DNA from 2 places in the Bacillus rugosus genome. Region 2 is predicted to be linked to the other one. Evidence: riboswitches for the same ligand, from Rfam matches in the RefSeq annotation. Region 2 holds a riboswitch; the other holds the start of a gene.
What was found. A riboswitch is a leader RNA that binds a small molecule or an ion and turns the genes downstream of it on or off. The one in region 2 is predicted to bind lysine.
Positions count from the first base shown of each region.

Region 1 (8,539 bases), 500 kb from region 2:
GCATGTAATGCTTCTTATGTAAAACCTACTAAAAACAGCCCGTTCAGACAAGTGTCAGCTCTCACGTTTAAAACATGCGTCCATGAAACAGCATATAAAAGTAGTAACAAGAAGCAATTGTCAGGCCGGCTAACACTAGCTGCTCGGAAAAACTGCCTGTCTTCATATATAGTGGGAGCCGCACGCGGATCGTTGAAGGGAATAATAATTTGATTCCGTTCACCGTCCAAGCGTCAAGAATCAAGTGGCTCGCCATCCCGATCATCAGCCCGGTTGATATGTTTTTATCTGGAATATATGTGGCTGTGATAAAAAACATGATGAGCAGAAACAGCAGGCTGTGCGTAAAGGTTCGGTGGCCAAAAACGGAGCTGACCACTTTCGATAAAATAGGAAGTCTTCTCCCGATTTTGCTTTGTGTGTGGCAGATATCGGGTATCAATGCCCCAACCGCGCCTGACGCAGCCATAAGCACTGGATCAAATCCATAATAATAAGCCGCTGCCGTACAAGAAGCGATGCCTCCCATGATGTGTGTTTTTCCTGTCATTTCCCGCTTCTCCTTTTATCTTTTGCAAAAAATCTCTGAATTACAAATATATCAAGAGAATGTATGTTTGATCAACAGGACTTTGGACGATAAAAAATTTCTCGCATAATTTTTCAAGGAAAAAGGCATCTTAAACATGTACCTATTTTCTATAAAGAGGTGATACGAATGGGTTTCTTTAATAAAGATAAAGGAAAACGTTCTGAAAAAGAAAAAAACGTAATCCAGGGAGCTCTTGAAGATGCCGGTTCAGCTCTAAAAGATGATCCGCTTCAAGAAGCTGTGCAAAAAAAGAAAAATAACCGATAACCACATGCGGATAGGGCTTGGCTCTATCCGTATTTTCCATCTGTTCCCTTTGACAGATCATTCTTTCTTTGATAACCTTCTGGGAGTAACTAAATAATTAAATCCTCACTCTTTCTCAGTGAGGTAGAGGTTGCGCGGATGATGAGTAACACATGCCAGGCTGACAGGAGCTGTTAAACATGTGTAAAAGGCATCAGCGCCGAAGTGTGGAGAAAGCCGATCCTTCTCTATGCTGGGACTGTATCTGAATAAGTGCAGGACTGCCGCGTGCTTTTTCGCGGAGGGCTATCCGGAGATCAAGGGTGTGTGTTTCTTTAAGCATGGACTTTTGTTCAGGCTTTTTTTGCGTTTACATGATCTCGGGGTCTGGTCCGTACAAAGAATCATGGAGGTACTGGAATGGAACAGACGAAAAAATGGGGTTTTTGGTTATTAACGGCGTTTGTCGTTGGAAATATGGTTGGATCAGGAATTTTCTCCTTACCGAGCTCGCTTGCTTCAATCGCGAGTCCGTTTGGCGCCACGTCCGCCTGGCTTTTGACAGGTGGCGGCGTGCTGATGATTGCACTTGTCTTCGGGCATTTGTCCATTCGTAAGCCTGAGCTGACAGCGGGACCGCAAAGTTATGCAAGAGCGCTGTTCTCTGATCCGAAGAAAGGGAACGCTGCCGGTTTCACAATGGTGTGGGGCTATTGGGTGGCGAGCTGGATCAGTAACGTGGCGATCATTACAAGTCTCGCCGGTTACTTGACTTCGTTCTTCCCGATCTTAGTTGATAAACGTGAAATGTTTTCGATCGGCGGGCAAGTGGTGACACTCGGCCAATTGCTGACGTTTGCTGTATGTACGATCTTGTTATGGGGAACGCACACGATTCTTGTTGCAAGCATTAACGGTGCAAGTAAATTGAACTTTGTTACAACGCTTTCTAAAGTATTAGGGTTTGTCTTCTTTATCGTTGCCGGATTATTTGTGTTTCAAACGACATTATTCGATCATTTTTATTTCCCGGTTCAAGGAGAAAACGGCACAAGCATTGGAATTGGAGGACAGGTTCATAACGCGGCGATTTCTACACTGTGGGCGTTTGTCGGAATTGAATCAGCGGTTATCCTGTCCGGCCGTGCGCGCTCTCAGCGTGATGTGAAACGTGCAACAATTACCGGCTTGCTGATTGCCTTGAGCATTTATATTATTGTGACGTTAATTACGATGGGTGTTCTGCCGCATGATAAGCTTGTCGGCTCTGAAAAACCGTTCGTTGATGTACTGTATGCAATTGTCGGAAACGCGGGAAGCGTGATTATGGCACTTTTGGCTATCCTTTGTTTATTCGGAACGATGCTTGGCTGGATTTTGCTTGGCTCTGAGGTTCCATACCAAGCCGCTAAAGCAGGAGATTTCCCGGCATTCTTTGCAAAAACGAATAAAAAGGGAAGTCCGATTATAGCACTCATTATTACAAACGTTATGTCACAGGTCTTCATCTTCTCGGTTATTTCCCGGACAATAAGTGACGCATTTACGTTTTTAACGACAGCGGCAACGCTTGCGTATTTAATTCCGTATTTGGTATCAGCGATTTACAGCTTGAAGCTTGTCATCAAAGGTGAAACATACGACCAGCTGAAAGGCTCCCGTGTAAGAGACGGATTGATCGCGATACTGGCGTGTGCATACTCCGTGTTTGTTATTGTAACAGGCACAGCAGATTTAACGACATTTATTCTCGGCATCGGTTTATTCTTTGTCGGCTTGATTGTTTATCCATTTGTGGTTAAAAAGTTTCAGAAAGAAAAACAAGCATAAACAAAAGACACCTGATTTGCTTCTCAGGTGTCTTTTTTTATCGAATGACAATTTCTCCTGTTAGGAATCCAATCGTTAAAATAGCTGACAGGAAAGCTGAAATAGAGAGAAAAACCTTTGCGGATAATCGCATAGGCAAAAACCGTTTTTTCAGTCTCTCCAGCAAATCAAACAGAATGAGCACTAAGAAAAATACCAAGAGCACATGAGAAAAAGGTTTTCCGATATAGAGCCTGTTAAAAAACTGATCGCGATGATGATACAGCTTAAGATGAATTGAGTAAGAAAATATCCCATGTGGTCAAAATGAGCCGGTCCCTTTATTGAATGGAAAAAGAGCCGCAGGTAGGCGGCTCTTTTGTTTATTTTGTTAAGCTTTCTGTAATAAACTTCAGTTGGCCCTCTAATGAAATCGGGTCTGTGAAATAGAAGCCAATCGGGTCAATCTTATAGACATGGCCATTCTTAACGGCGTTAAGGTTCTTCCAAATGGAGCTCTCAAATACGCCACCATCGTCACCGCCTGATTGCCATGGGCCTGCGAAAATATAATCTCCAGCGAAGTCAGGGAGCTTCTCTAACGAAATACTTGTATATCCAGGGCCTTGGTCAATGGATTTTTCTTTAGTCAGCTTTGTAGCCTGCAGGCCGAGGTCTTTGTAAATGATGCTCCCGCCCCTACCGAAATCTTTACCGAATACGTAAATGTCTTTTCCGTTCGTTTGCATAATGGAAATTGTTTTGTCACCGACGGCTTTTTTGATTTTTGTTTTAGCTGCCGCCACTTTTTTATCCCACTCAGCCAGCCATTTTTCTGCTTTGTCTTCAGTTCCCGTCATTTTCGCGAATTCTTTCAGCTGTTCGATGTTATCGAGTTTATCATATTTAACTGCGACAGTCGGCGCGATTTTTTCAAGCTTTTTAATATCAGCGCCTTGTGTTGTCCAGACGATAATCAGGTCAGGATTCAAATCAATGACTTTTTCAACGGAAGTGCCGTCTCCGATGTTTGTAACACCATCGGTTTTTCCTTTGTAGTAAGGGTTTTTAAATACATTCTCAGGCGCACCGACGACGTTGATGCCCAGTGTTTTGAAGTATCCGTAGTAGCCGTCAGCCATGACAACCACCCGTTTAGGATGTTTAGGAATTTTCACATTTCCGTTTTCAGCCTTGTATGTAATGGTTTCATCGTCTTTTGAATCAGAGGAAGAGCCTTTGCTTTCTGAGTTATTTCCGCAGGCTGCAAGCGCTGCAATCAATAGCAGGGCAAAGAATGCGGCTCCGAATTTCTTGTATATATGGGTCATATCTCATACCTTCTTTCTGGAAAATAGATGATAAAGAGAATCATTATCAATGTGATTATACCATCGCAAGAGCCTGTTGACACGATATTTTTGCAATTATATTCTCATTTTTGTTTAAAACGCTCTATTAAATCAGCGGAAAAAAGTGATATACTGGAACAGCAATTGATAATCATTATCAGTATCGGAAAGGAAGTACGGCTGTTGAGTCAAAAGAAAAATAGACAGAGCACATCAGAAGAAATCCAATGGACGTCAAGGTCTTATGGCGCGGTCATTGTCCTTATTGCAGGGATATGCTTACTATGCCTTGGCGCGCTTTTATCCATATCCCTCGGTGCAGCGGATATTCATTTGCGCACTGTGTGGGACGCCATCTTTCATTTTCAGCCGACAGAGACGTCCCACCAAATTATACACGATCTTCGGCTGCCGAGAACGGCTGCTGCCGCACTTGTCGGCGCATTGTTAGCAGTGTCGGGAGCGATCATGCAGGGGATGACGAGAAACCCTTTGGCAGAGCCTTCGATTATGGGCGTTACATCGGGCTCCGCGTTTGCCGTTTCGATTGCATTTGCCTTTTTTCCCGGACTTTCTGCTATGGGGCTTGTGCTATGGTCCTTTGCCGGAGCGGGTCTGGGGGCATCGACGGTAATGGGCATTGGCATGTTTTCAAGGGGCGGGCTTACGCCTGTAAAACTTGCTCTCGCAGGAACGGCTGTTACCTATTTCTTTACGGGCATTTCAACCGCTATTGCAATCCGTTTTGATGTCGCTCAGGATATCAGTTTTTGGTACGCAGGCGGAGTAGCGGGCGTGAAATGGTCAGGGGTCCAGCTTTTGCTTCTCGCAGGGGCCGTTGGTTTAACGCTGGCGTTGATCATCGCCCGGTCAGTGACAGTGTTAAGTCTCGGTGACGAGCTGGCGAAAGGGCTTGGACAATATACATCAGCGGTGAAACTGGTTGGCATGCTTGTCGTTGTGATTTTGACGGGAGCTGCGGTTTCCATAGCCGGCACCATCGCATTTATCGGGTTGATCATTCCGCATATTACCCGTTTTTTGGTCGGTGTGGACTATCGGTGGATTATTCCTTGCTCGGCGGTACTCGGCGCTGTTTTGCTTGTGTTTGCTGATATTGCGGCAAGACTCGTAAACGCGCCCTTTGAAACGCCTGTAGGCGCGCTGACTTCTCTCATCGGCGTTCCCTTTTTCTTTTATTTGGCACGCCGTGAAAGGAGAGGGCTGTAATGAAAACAAAAACAAAAAAACCGCTCTTTGTGATGGCTGTGACCTTGCTGCTCATCGTGCTGGTCTTTTTTATCAGTCTGAATTTGGGCGTCATCAAAATTGCACCGCTTAAAACGCTTCAGGTCTTCTTCGGCCAAGGAACGGCGCGTGATGAGCTTGTTTTATTTGAGTTCAGGCTGCCCCGGATCATCCTTTCCTTGCTCGTTGGCGCAGGAATCGCTGTTGCTGGAGCCATTTTGCAAAGCGTATCTCAAAATGATCTGGCTGAGCCCGGTATTCTCGGAATTAATGCCGGTGGTTCTCTTGCTGTTGTTCTTTTTATTTACTTTTTTCAAGGATCAGCTTCAGACCTCAGCTTTTTCGGTACATTTATGCTGCCGTTCAGTGCTTTGGCGGGTGCAATTTTAGCCGCGTTTCTCATTTATCTTCTGGCTTGGAAAAAAGGTGTGACCCCGATTCGGCTGATTTTAGTCGGCATTGGTGTGAATGCTGGATTTAACGCCCTGTTGCTGATTTTTCAGCTCAAGATGGATCCTCATGATTTTATGCAAGCAGCGGTTTGGATATCCGGCTCGATATGGGGGGCGAACTGGAATATGATCTGGGCGATTCTCCCTTGGATCGTGATCCTGCTTCCGTTTACTTTATATAAGGCACGTTATTTGAACATTTTACAGCTCGGAGACCAATTAGCGAGCGGGCTGGGCACTGCTGTTGAAAGGGAAAGACGAATTCTCCTTCTGGCAGCGGTCACACTTGCCGCTTCATGCGTGGCAGCTGCAGGGGGCATCGCATTTCTCGGATTGATCGCGCCCCACGTGGCAAGAAGGCTTACCGGTCCCCGTCACCAGACACTGATACCGGTCTCGGCCTTTATTGGCGCATTTCTGTTTTTGCTCGCTGATACGCTGGCGAGAAATGTATTGGCACCGTCAGAAATTCCGGTCGGACTTGTCATTTCCGTGTTAGGTGCGCCTTACTTTATTTATTTATTGATGAAAGCGAATTAGAGGAGGGGGGCAACTATGAATTCATTATCAACAGATCAGCTTGGAATCGGTTATGGCGACAGGGTGATTGTAGAAGATTTAAATATCTCGATTCCTAAAGGGAAAATTACCACCTTAATTGGCCCGAACGGCTGCGGGAAATCAACGATATTAAAAACAATGTCCAGAATTATGCGTTCACATGCAGGTGCTGTCTATTTAAATGGTAAAGCGATTCATAAAATGTCTACAAAGGACATTGCGAAAGATATGGCGATTCTGCCGCAGACACCGGAAGCGCCGAGCGGTTTAACGGTGTACGAATTGGTATCGTACGGCAGGTTTCCGCATCAATCAGGATTCGGCAGATTACATGATGAAGACCGCCGGATCATCAAATGGGCGCTTGAAGAAACAGGCATGGCTGAATTTGCTGAACGGCCGATTGAGGCGCTGTCAGGCGGACAGCGTCAGCGCGTGTGGATTGCCATGGCGCTTGCACAAGGGACGGAGCTGCTGCTGCTGGATGAACCTACAACGTATCTTGATCTCGCACACCAGCTTGAAATTCTTCAGCTGCTTGACAGACTCAACAAAGAGCAGGGGCGGACGATTTTAATGGTCATTCATGATCTGAACCACGCAGCCCGTTTTTCTCATTTTATGATCGCGCTCAAAAAAGGCACGGTCATCAAGGAAGGCACCGCACTGGAGGTCATGACACCGGACATTTTGAAGCAGGTATTTCAAATTGATGCCGAGATCGTGACAGATCCCCGTACAAATAAACCTGTATGCTTGACCTATGACCTGATTAAAAATGAAAAAGCACTCGTTTCTGTGTAAGAAAAATCCCGGTTCAGAGCCGGGATTTTTTATTTTTGGCTGTGAAAATATAATTTTTCTATTTGAATCAACCATTTCAATAAAAAGATTGCAAGTCTTTTTGAATTAATAGATAATATTGGTTAGAATGTTTCGGAAATATTACATTGTTTACAGAAAGAGGAGATCGTTGTGTCCAAGAAGAAAAAATGGCTTATTGGCGGCGCGATATGTGCCGGTGTGCTTGTATTGGCTGGGATCGGTGCCGGCGGTTTTTACTTTTTTACTCACATGAACCAAATTGCTGTATCATCGGAGCCCTACGCTGAATCGGTAGCAGTATACATGGGAGGAGAATCAGAATCAGGCCAAACGTTTTCTGGAAAGGTTGAACCTGAGAAACAGCAGAAAGTATACATAGATTCAGAAAAAGGCAGCATTAAAAAAACATACGTCAAAGAAGGCGATCAGGTCAAAAAGGGCGATAAGCTTTTTGAGTATGAGGGCGAGGATCATTCTGACGAAGTTGAGCAAGCCAATTTGCAAATCGAAATGACCAACCTGCAAATCAGCCGTTTGCAAAAATCAATAACGGAAACGGAAAAACAGCTGAAATCGGCAGGAAAAGAAGAGAAATCCCAGCTTCAAGATGAGCTTGATCAGGCTAATTTCGATTTGAAAACAAGCCAGCTTGAGCTGAAGCAGCACCAAAAAGAGCTGGCTGCCTTGACGAAAAACAAAGGGTCTAATGTCATTACAAGCAAGCATGACGGGATCGTTCAAAGCGTCAATCAGGATATCGCTGATGGAGCAACAGGTGACCAGGCAACAGGTCCGTATATCCAAATTGTTTCGACGGGCAAATATCTAGTCAAAAGCCAAATCAATGAGCTGTTAATGGACACAATCAAAAAAGGCAGCAAAGTCAGAGTCACGCTGAAAACAGGCGGTGAAGGCGAGTGGAAAGGAAAGGTCACCTCGATTGGCAAGCTTCCAGCAGGAGCAGGCGAGGGGGAGGAATCAGAAAGTTTTGCTGAGGAAGAAATGAATCCTCAATCCTCTAACTATCCTTTCACAATTTTATTAGACAGCCATAAAGGTCTCGAAGTCGGTTATCATGTCAACATCGAAGTGGTGAGTGATGAGGCTGACGCGGACACAATTAAGCTGCCGTCTGACATGGTCATCCAGGATGACGGCGAACCGTACGTGTGGAAAGCGGATGAGAAGCAGAAAGCGGTCCAGCAGCCTGTAGAAATCGGGGAAACTGATGAAAATGACATGGTGGAAATTAAGAGCGGCCTGACGCCGGAAGATTATGTGATCTATCCTGACCCCGCGGTCAAGGAAGGAAAGCAGGTTACAGTCAATGCTGACACTGAATAATATTTCGAAATCGTACAAGCTGGGAAAAGAAGAAGTTCCAATCTTGAAACATATTAATCTGACTGTTCAGGCTGGTGAGTTTCTGGCGATTATGGGGCCTTCAGGTTCTG
Region 1 is NZ_CP096590.1:3,291,129-3,299,667, reverse strand. Features, by position in the region: gene M0696_RS16815 (metal-dependent hydrolase) at 68-550, opposite strand; gene sspJ (small acid-soluble spore protein SspJ) at 719-859, shown strand; lysine riboswitch at 976-1,155, shown strand; gene M0696_RS16805 (amino acid permease) at 1,259-2,668, shown strand; gene M0696_RS16800 (iron-hydroxamate ABC transporter substrate-binding protein) at 3,031-3,978, opposite strand; gene M0696_RS16795 (FecCD family ABC transporter permease) at 4,030-5,229, shown strand; gene M0696_RS16790 (FecCD family ABC transporter permease) at 5,229-6,239, shown strand; gene M0696_RS16785 (ABC transporter ATP-binding protein) at 6,255-7,064, shown strand; gene M0696_RS16780 (efflux RND transporter periplasmic adaptor subunit) at 7,236-8,429, shown strand; gene M0696_RS16775 (ABC transporter ATP-binding protein) at 8,413-8,539, shown strand, end outside.
Region 1: another riboswitch for lysine. It lies ahead of M0696_RS16805 (amino acid permease); the one in region 2 lies ahead of M0696_RS14260 (aspartate kinase).

Region 2 (8,539 bases):
CCTTATATGTCCACACGCGTCCGCCTTCACCGCGCGCTGATTCACTCATCAGTCTTAGTTTGTCATCGCCCGGTATGGCTGTCGGGTGGATTTGAATGAATTCTCCGTTTGCATAATACGCTCCCTGCTGATAAACGATCGACGCAGCAGACCCTGTATTAATCATGGAGTTAGTCGATTTTCCAAAAATGATTCCCGGTCCGCCCGTCGCCATGATGACAGCGTCTGAACGGAAAGATTCAATTTGCATGTTTGTCAGGTTTTGCGCTACAATTCCGCGGCAGGTTCTGTCATCATCTAATACAGCGCCAAGGAATTCCCAGCCTTCGTATTTTGTGACCAGACCGGCAACTTCGTATCTGCGCACTTGCTCGTCCAGTGCGTAAAGCAGCTGCTGTCCCGTCGTCGCACCCGCATAAGCTGTTCTGTGATGCTGTGTACCCCCAAATCGGCGGAAATCAAGCAGTCCTTCAGGCGTCCGGTTAAACATGACGCCCATCCGGTCTAATAAGTGGATGATAGAAGGCGCCGCTTCACACATCGCTTTAACCGGCGGTTGGTTGGCAAGAAAGTCCCCTCCGTATACAGTGTCATCAAAATGTTCCCACGGAGAGTCACCTTCCCCTTTTGTATTGACCGCTCCGTTTATGCCGCCTTGTGCACAAACCGAATGAGAACGTTTGACAGGAACGATGGAAAACAGCTTAACCGCCATTCCTGATTCCGCTGCTTTAATTGTCGCCATGAGGCCGGCAAGACCCCCGCCGACTACGATAATGCTTGATTGACTCATGATAGCCCCTCTCCCTCTAGTAATCTAGTACTCTTATACAAATGCAAAAATCGCTTTTAAGCCTACGTAAGACAGTGCAACAAAAATAATCAGCGTAACGTATGTCGAAATTCTTTGAGAACGAGGCGTTACCGTGATGCCCCATGTAACAGCGAAAGACCATAAACCGTTCGAGAAGTGGAAAATTGTTGATAAAACACCGACAATGTAAAAGCCAAGCATAGCCGGAGAGCTTAAAATATTTGCCATCATGTCGAAATTGACCTCAGCGCCCATTTGTGCGGCAATACGGGTTTCCCACACGTGCCAGCTCACGAAAATGAGGGTGATGATACCGGTTACACGCTGCAGGACGAAGAGCCAGTTTCTCATATAGCTGTATTGGCCTGCGTTATTTTTTGCAGTAAACGCTATGTACACACCATAAACTGCATGATAAATTAATGGTAAGAAGATAATAAAAATTTCCAAGGCATACCTGAAAGGCAGACTATCCATAAAATGAGCAGCACTATTGAATGCTTCAGCGCCCCTTGCGGCAAACTGGTTGACGACTAAATGCTGAATGAGAAAGATGCCGACCGGTATGACGCCAAGCAAGGAATGCAATCTTCGAAAATAAAACTCTCTGTTCCCAGACATTACTTTACCCCCTGTTTGATAAGTGCGAAATGTGCTAAATCTCTTCCCCCACTTCTTTCAATTGTAAGCACTTTATTAAGATTTATTGACAATTTCATTTTACTCCTCCCTCAAAAGGGCGTCAAGAAAACGCGTACATAAATTATAATTTTCCGAATAGAATAGTTGATTCAAAAATTTTATTTTATCAATATATGTTTCTGTTTAATTTTTCATAAGAATTACAGGATCATTCTGTAATCCTCCCCCCTGTTTGGGCTATAATATACGTGGAGAGAGGGGAGACAGATATGAAGTCTAAATTTGAAGCATCTATTGACAACCTAAAAGAAATTGAAATGAATGCCTATGCCTACGAACTAATACGAGAGATCGTTCTCCCAGATATGCTTGGCCAAGATTACTCTTCCATGATGTATTGGGCAGGGAAACATCTCGCCCGTAAGTTTCCTCTTGAATCATGGGAGGAATTTCCGGCCTTCTTTGAAGAAGCAGGCTGGGGAACCCTTACCAACGTTAGCGCTAAAAAACAGGAGCTTGAATTTGAACTTGAAGGGCCGATTATTTCCAACCGGCTTAAACATCAGAAAGAACCATGCTTTCAGCTTGAAGCTGGTTTTATTGCTGAACAAATTCAATTAATGAATGACCAGATTGCTGAATCATATGAACAAGTGAAAAAGAGAGCCAATAAAGTGGTTCTGACTGTGAAATGGGATATGAAAGACCCAGTGTAATCAAAAAGGCGGTGACTGCATAGTCCCGCCTTTTTGATCGTCATGACACAGCTGAAGGGTGTTTTGAAAGCTCAAATGCATCGTGCAGTGCCTCGACTGCTTTCACCATGTCATTTTCGCTTACGACTGTTGACACTTTGATTTCAGATGTGCTGACCATTTTGATTAAAATGTTTTTTTCCGCCAGTACAGCAAACATTTCAGCCGCTACACCAGGGTTTGACACCATGCCTGACCCAACAATGGATACTTTAGCCAATTTGCTTTCTGTCTCGATTTTCTCGAATTCAAGCGCATCTTTATACTCTTCAAGCACCGCAACGGTTTGGTCTGCGTCTTCTGTTTTAACTGAGAAGGAAATTCCGGTCTGATTGTCTCCGGCCTGCGTTTGGATAATGATATCGACGTTAATGTTTCTTTTGGCAAGTGTTGTAAAAATCGTAGACAAGGTTGTCAAGCCGCCAGTCAGCCCGTAAATGGTTACCCTTGTGATTTGATCTTCAAACGCAATGCCTCTGACAATTAAATTTTGCTCCATGGATGATTCCTCCTCAATTAATGTTCCCGCTTCTGTTTCTGTACTTGAACGCACTTCTAACGGCACTTGGTAATTTTTCGCGAATTCAACGGCTCTCGGATGAAGAACGCCGGCGCCTAAATTGGCAAGCTCAAGCATTTCATCGTATGAGATGCCGGCAAGTTTTCTCGCTGATTTCACATAGCGCGGATCGGTTGTAAACACTCCAGGCACGTCCGTGTATATGTCACATTTATCCGCTTTTAATGCGGCAGCCAAAGCAACTGCTGTTGTATCTGAACCGCCCCGGCCCAATGTCGTGATTTCGCAATCCTCTGTCATGCCTTGGAATCCTGCGACAATGACAATCTTTCCTTGCTCAAGCTGATCTGCCAAAACCGAAGTGTCGATATCTGTAATTCTTGCGTTTCCGTGAACGGCTTCCGTGCGGATTCCCGCCTGCCAGCCAGTATAGGACACTGCGTCATAACCTTTTTCCTGAAGCGCCATTGAAAGCAGGGAAATGGTGACCTGCTCGCCCGTCGCCAGCAGCATATCCATTTCGCGTTTGCTCGGCTGGTCAGAAATTGCTTTTGCAAGGCCGACCAATTCGTCAGTGGATTTTCCCATAGCTGAAACGACAACAACGACTTGATGGCCCTTCTGTTTTTCTGCAATCGCGCGGTTTGCCGCATTTTGAATTTTTTCGACTGAGCCGACGGAAGTACCTCCGAATTTTTGTACGATAAGACCCATGTATTACCACCCTTTACATTTTGGTTCGTGCGGGTGAGGAGGAAGAGCGCTTTGTCCACAATAAAAAAAGCAATGAGAGGAATGCTCTCATTGCTTATCAATTAATCATCATGAATGATTATGAACAACGAGATAGCCCTCCAAGAAAATGATTTCTTGACAGCCTTACATTTATTCAATGCACGGCCAGCAAATAATACCGATGGGGTTTTATTTGCTTCGGCGACGCTCCCCTTTCAGCCTTTTTCACAGAATCCATCATTCTCCAAAGGCTTACTCTTGAAGTTCGCACCTCTATCTTCACCATATAACACGATCTAACTATGAAATTAGTTCACATTTTATCAGATCTTTTTTAAAAGGACAACATTATTTTTGTAATTTATCGTAAAGCAGCTGAGCCGCCGCTGCGGGAACACCCGCTTTTTTGATGTCCTCAAGGCTTGCTTCCTTCATTTTTTTTACGGAACCGAAATGCTTTAACAGCATTTTCTTTCTTTTCTCTCCGATACCCGGGATATCGTCCAATACGGATTGAAACGCGCTTTTTCCGCGGATTTGCCTGTGAAAACTGATCGCAAAACGGTGCACCTCGTCCTGAATACGCTGCAGGAGGTAAAATTCCTGGCTGTTCCGTTCCAGGTACACCGCCTCCAACGGATCCCCGATTAGTAAATTTGAAGTTCTGTGTTTTTCGTCTTTCGCTAAACCTGCGATCGGGATATCCAAGCTGAGTTCATTTTCAATGACATCCCTTGCAGCGTTGATCTGCCCTTTTCCTCCGTCAATGATGATCAGATCAGGCAGCGGCAGGTTTTCGCGAAGCACTCTCGTATAGCGCCTTCTGACAACCTCTCTCATAGAACCGTAATCATCCGGCCCTGTAACGGTTTTGATTTTATATTTGCGGTACTCCTTTTTGTTCGGTTTGCCGTCGATAAACACGATCATCGCGGAAACCGGGTTTGTCCCCTGTATGTTAGAGTTATCAAACGCTTCAATTCTGTGCGGGGTATAAATATTTAATGCTTCACCGAGTTTTTGCACAGCCCTGATTGAGCGCTCCTCGTCCCGTTCGATTAAGGAGAATTTTTCTTTCAGCGCGATTTTCGCATTTTTATGGGCCAGCATGAGCAGTTCTTTTTTCGGGCCTTTTTTTGGCTGGTGGACGTTTGTTTCCAGCAGCTGCTCGATCATGGATTGATCTACGCTGTCCGGAACTAAAATTTCCCTTGGGAGGAAGTGGTTATTTTTTGAATAGAACTGCCCGATGAACGTGAGAAACTCTTCATCTGCTTCCTGATAAAGCGGGAACATGCTGACATCGCGTTCAATGAGCTTTCCTTGGCGAATGAAAAAGACCTGTACGCACATCCAGCCCTTATCATATGCGTACGCGAATACGTCACGGTCGACTAGATCGTTCATCGTCATTTTTTGTTTTTCCATCGTCGATTCAATATGGGCGATTTGGTCACGAAGCTCTTTTGCCCGTTCAAACTCAAGATTCTCAGCAGCTTCATGCATTTTCTCTTCAAGCTCTTTTTTTACATCATTATAGCCGCCCTTTAAGAAACGGGTAATGCTCTCAACCAGTTCTCTGTTCGTCTCTTCGGAAATGTCCTTTACGCACGGAGCGAGACATTGGCCCAGATGATAGTAAAGGCACACTCGGTCCGGCAGCTTGGAGCATTTTCTTAGAGGATACAGGCGGTCGAGCAGTTTTTTTGTTTCCCTTGCAGCCTGTACATTCGGGTACGGCCCGAAATAACGCCCTTTGTCTTTTTTGACATTCCGGGTGACAATCAGCCTTGGGTGGCGTTCATGGGTGAGTTTTATGAAAGGATAGGTTTTGTCGTCTTTAAGCATGACGTTGTATTTCGGATCATGCTTTTTGATCAGGTTCATTTCTAAAATAAGCGCTTCAAGGTTGGAGGACGTCACGATATATTCAAAATCCTCGATTTCCGTCACAAGCCTTTGTGTTTTCGCATCGTGAGAACCGGTGAAGTAGGAGCGCACTCTGTTTTTCAGCACTTTTGCTTTTCCTACGTAGATCACAGTCTGCTGCCGGTCCTTCATGAGATAACACCCGGGCTGATCGGGAAGGAGGGCGAGTTTTTCTTTCAGTTGTTTGTTCATATGTTACCCTTCCTTATGTTTAATCCTTTGTTTCCAGTTTATCACGAACGTTTGTTTTTCTCTATGCTTCACGATTAGCGAATAAAAAAAGCGATCCCTCAATCGGAATCGCTCTGGCATGAAAGCAGCCGAAAATTAAAGATGTTTGTTTACAAGCTCTTGAAGCGCTTCTTTCGGTTTGAAGCCGACAGAAGTTTCAACCACTTCTCCGTCTTTTAACACAAGAAGTGTCGGGATGCTCATAACGCCGTATTTTCCGGCTGTTTCTTGATTTTCGTCTACGTCGATTTTTACGATTTTCAGTTTGTCTCCCATTTCTTGATCTAGTTCTTCAAGAACAGGTGCAATCATTTTACAAGGTCCGCACCAAGGAGCCCAGAAGTCAGCCAGTACGACGCCTTCGCTTGTTTCAGCTGAGAAAGATTGGTCAGTTGCTTTTACGATAGCCATTATTGAATTCCTCCAATTGTGAAATGATGATTTTTAGTATAGCATCTCCCATTCGTTCACGCTATTTTAATGCTTATAAATTATTTTTTCCTGATCACAATCGGTTTACTCATGTTTATCTGGGTTGAATGGGTTATGTCACTTTGCATTAAAACACAAATCTGATAATCGCCCCAATGACTACAATCGCCCCGATGATCATTAGAATGGTACGAAGCATAGAATAACATCTCCTCTTCACTGTCATGTACCTTTACCATGCCCTGCCTGAGCTGTTTTAAAACATGAAAAAGAGCGCCTGCATGAAGCTCCGGCGCTCTCGCTCGATCAAGAATCAGCACGCAGGGTGAGTAAGACGACTGACATTGGCGGAAGTTTTACTTTCAGTTTGTTTTTGTTGAGCTTGTATTGGCTGAAAGATTCCGGTTTGACGTGATGAGGATCGTCAAACGTGTTATGCGCATTCATTTTTTCTGCCGCGAGAATGACTCCAGAATGGTCCGCTGTCTTGTGAAGGCCTCTCAGCTCGATCTCAGCCTCCGCTTTGTTTTGGTGATCGATGTTGCAGATCGTGATATTGATATCGCCTTCTGCATGTTTCGAGGCCGAAATACTGATTTGCGGCAGCGTTTCACCCTTCCATTCATAATCAGCAGACGTTGTTTCAGTGTCTAGAAGAGAAGCGTCCTGGTGTACCTTAAACATATCAAATACATGGTACGTCGGTGTCAAAAGCATCCGGTCTCCCTCAGTCAAAATCATCGCTTGAAGAACGTTTACTGTTTGGGCGATGTTGGTCATTTGCACCCGGCGGCAATGCTGATGGAAAATGTGGAAATGAGAAGCTGCCACCAGCGCATCACGAATGGTGTTTTGCTGATATAAGAAACCAGGGTTCGTGCCTGGCTCAGGATCAAACCACGTGCCCCATTCATCAATAATCAGCCCGACCCGCTGCTCCGGATCGTATCGATCCATAATCGTGCCGTGTTTTTGAATCAATTCATCGATGTATTTGGCTTTTTTCATCGTAATGAACCATTCATCCTCCGTGAATTCTGTGGCTGATCCTTTGCCTTTCCAGAAATCACCCGGAATCGTGTAATAGTGAAGACTCAATCCGTCCATCAGGCCGGCGGCTTTTTTCATGAGCACGTCCGTCCAATTAAAATCATCCACATTTGCGCCGCCTGCAATTTTATATATTTCATTCCCGCTGTAATTGCGGACATAGGTTTGAAAACGCCGGTACAGATCAGCGTAGTATTCAGGATGCATATTGCCGCCGCAGCCCCAGTTTTCATTGCCCACGCCGAAATATTTCAGCTTCCAAGGCTCCTCTCTTCCATTTTGTTTTCTCCAGTCTGACATCGGCGTGCCTTCTTCAAACGTCATATACTCGATCCATTCTGCCATTTCCTGAACCGTTCCGCTTCCGACATTGCCGCAAATATAAGGCTCGCATTCAAGCAGCTCGCAAAGCATCATAAATTCATGCGTTCCAAATTCATTTGATTCAATTGTACCGCCCCAGTGCGTGTTGAGCATCGTCTTACGGTCACCAACACCGTTTGCCCAATGGTATTCGTCCGCAAAACACCCGCCCGGCCACCTGAGGACAGGAATATGCAGCTGCTTGAGCGCCTCTAGGACATCCTTTCGTATTCCGTTTATATTGGGAATGTTCGAATCCGTTCCGACCCAAATCCCCTCATAAATCCCTCTTCCTAAATGCTCCGCAAAATGACCGTATATATTTTTGTTAATGGTTCCTTTTACGATATCTGTTTGGATCACTGCTTGATGTTCAGACATGCCTGATCATTCCTTTCATACGAATATGAAAAGCACCACAGTCAAATATGTGATCTGTCTTTTGCCTGAGGAGTCAGCATGAATGTAAGCGCTTTTAAAGTAACCATATTATATATGTTCGTACATGTCAATGACATTTTTTCTAAATTTTATATTTGTACGTATGTATTTAAAGATATAAAAACCCCGAACTTCAGCAGTCCGGGGTTTCCTTTACGCGTGTATATTTAATTGTTTGAATTCCTCAGTTAGTAACGGGACGACTTCAAATAAATCGCCTACGATGCCGTAATCCGCTATTTTAAAGATATCCGCTTCGGGGTCTTTATTGATGGCAACTATCACCTTACTGTTGGACATGCCGGCCAAATGCTGGATGGCGCCCGAAATGCCGCAGGCAATATATAAATCAGGGGTAACGACTTTCCCGGTCTGCCCGATTTGAAGAGCATAATCGCAATAATCAGCGTCACACGCCCCGCGAGAAGCCCCCACTGCGGCTCCCAGCACTTCGGCAAGCTCCTGCAGCGGCTGAAATCCTTCCTTGCTTTTGACTCCGCGGCCGCCCGCAACGATAATTTTTGCTTCAGAGAGATCAACGCCGTCCGCTGTTTTTTTCACGACTTCTTGGATAACCGTACGGAGGTCAGTAAGAGAAACATCAACGCTTTCGATACTTCCCGACCT
Region 2 is NZ_CP096590.1:2,794,322-2,802,860, forward strand. Features, by position in the region: gene sdhA (succinate dehydrogenase flavoprotein subunit) at 1-793, opposite strand, end outside; gene sdhC (succinate dehydrogenase cytochrome B558) at 827-1,435, opposite strand; gene M0696_RS14255 (YslB family protein) at 1,726-2,172, shown strand; gene M0696_RS14260 (aspartate kinase) at 2,213-3,445, opposite strand; lysine riboswitch at 3,571-3,750, opposite strand; gene uvrC (excinuclease ABC subunit UvrC) at 3,815-5,587, opposite strand; gene trxA (thioredoxin) at 5,723-6,037, opposite strand; gene abfB (alpha-L-arabinofuranosidase AbfB) at 6,365-7,852, opposite strand; gene etfA (electron transfer flavoprotein subunit alpha) at 8,066-8,539, opposite strand, start outside.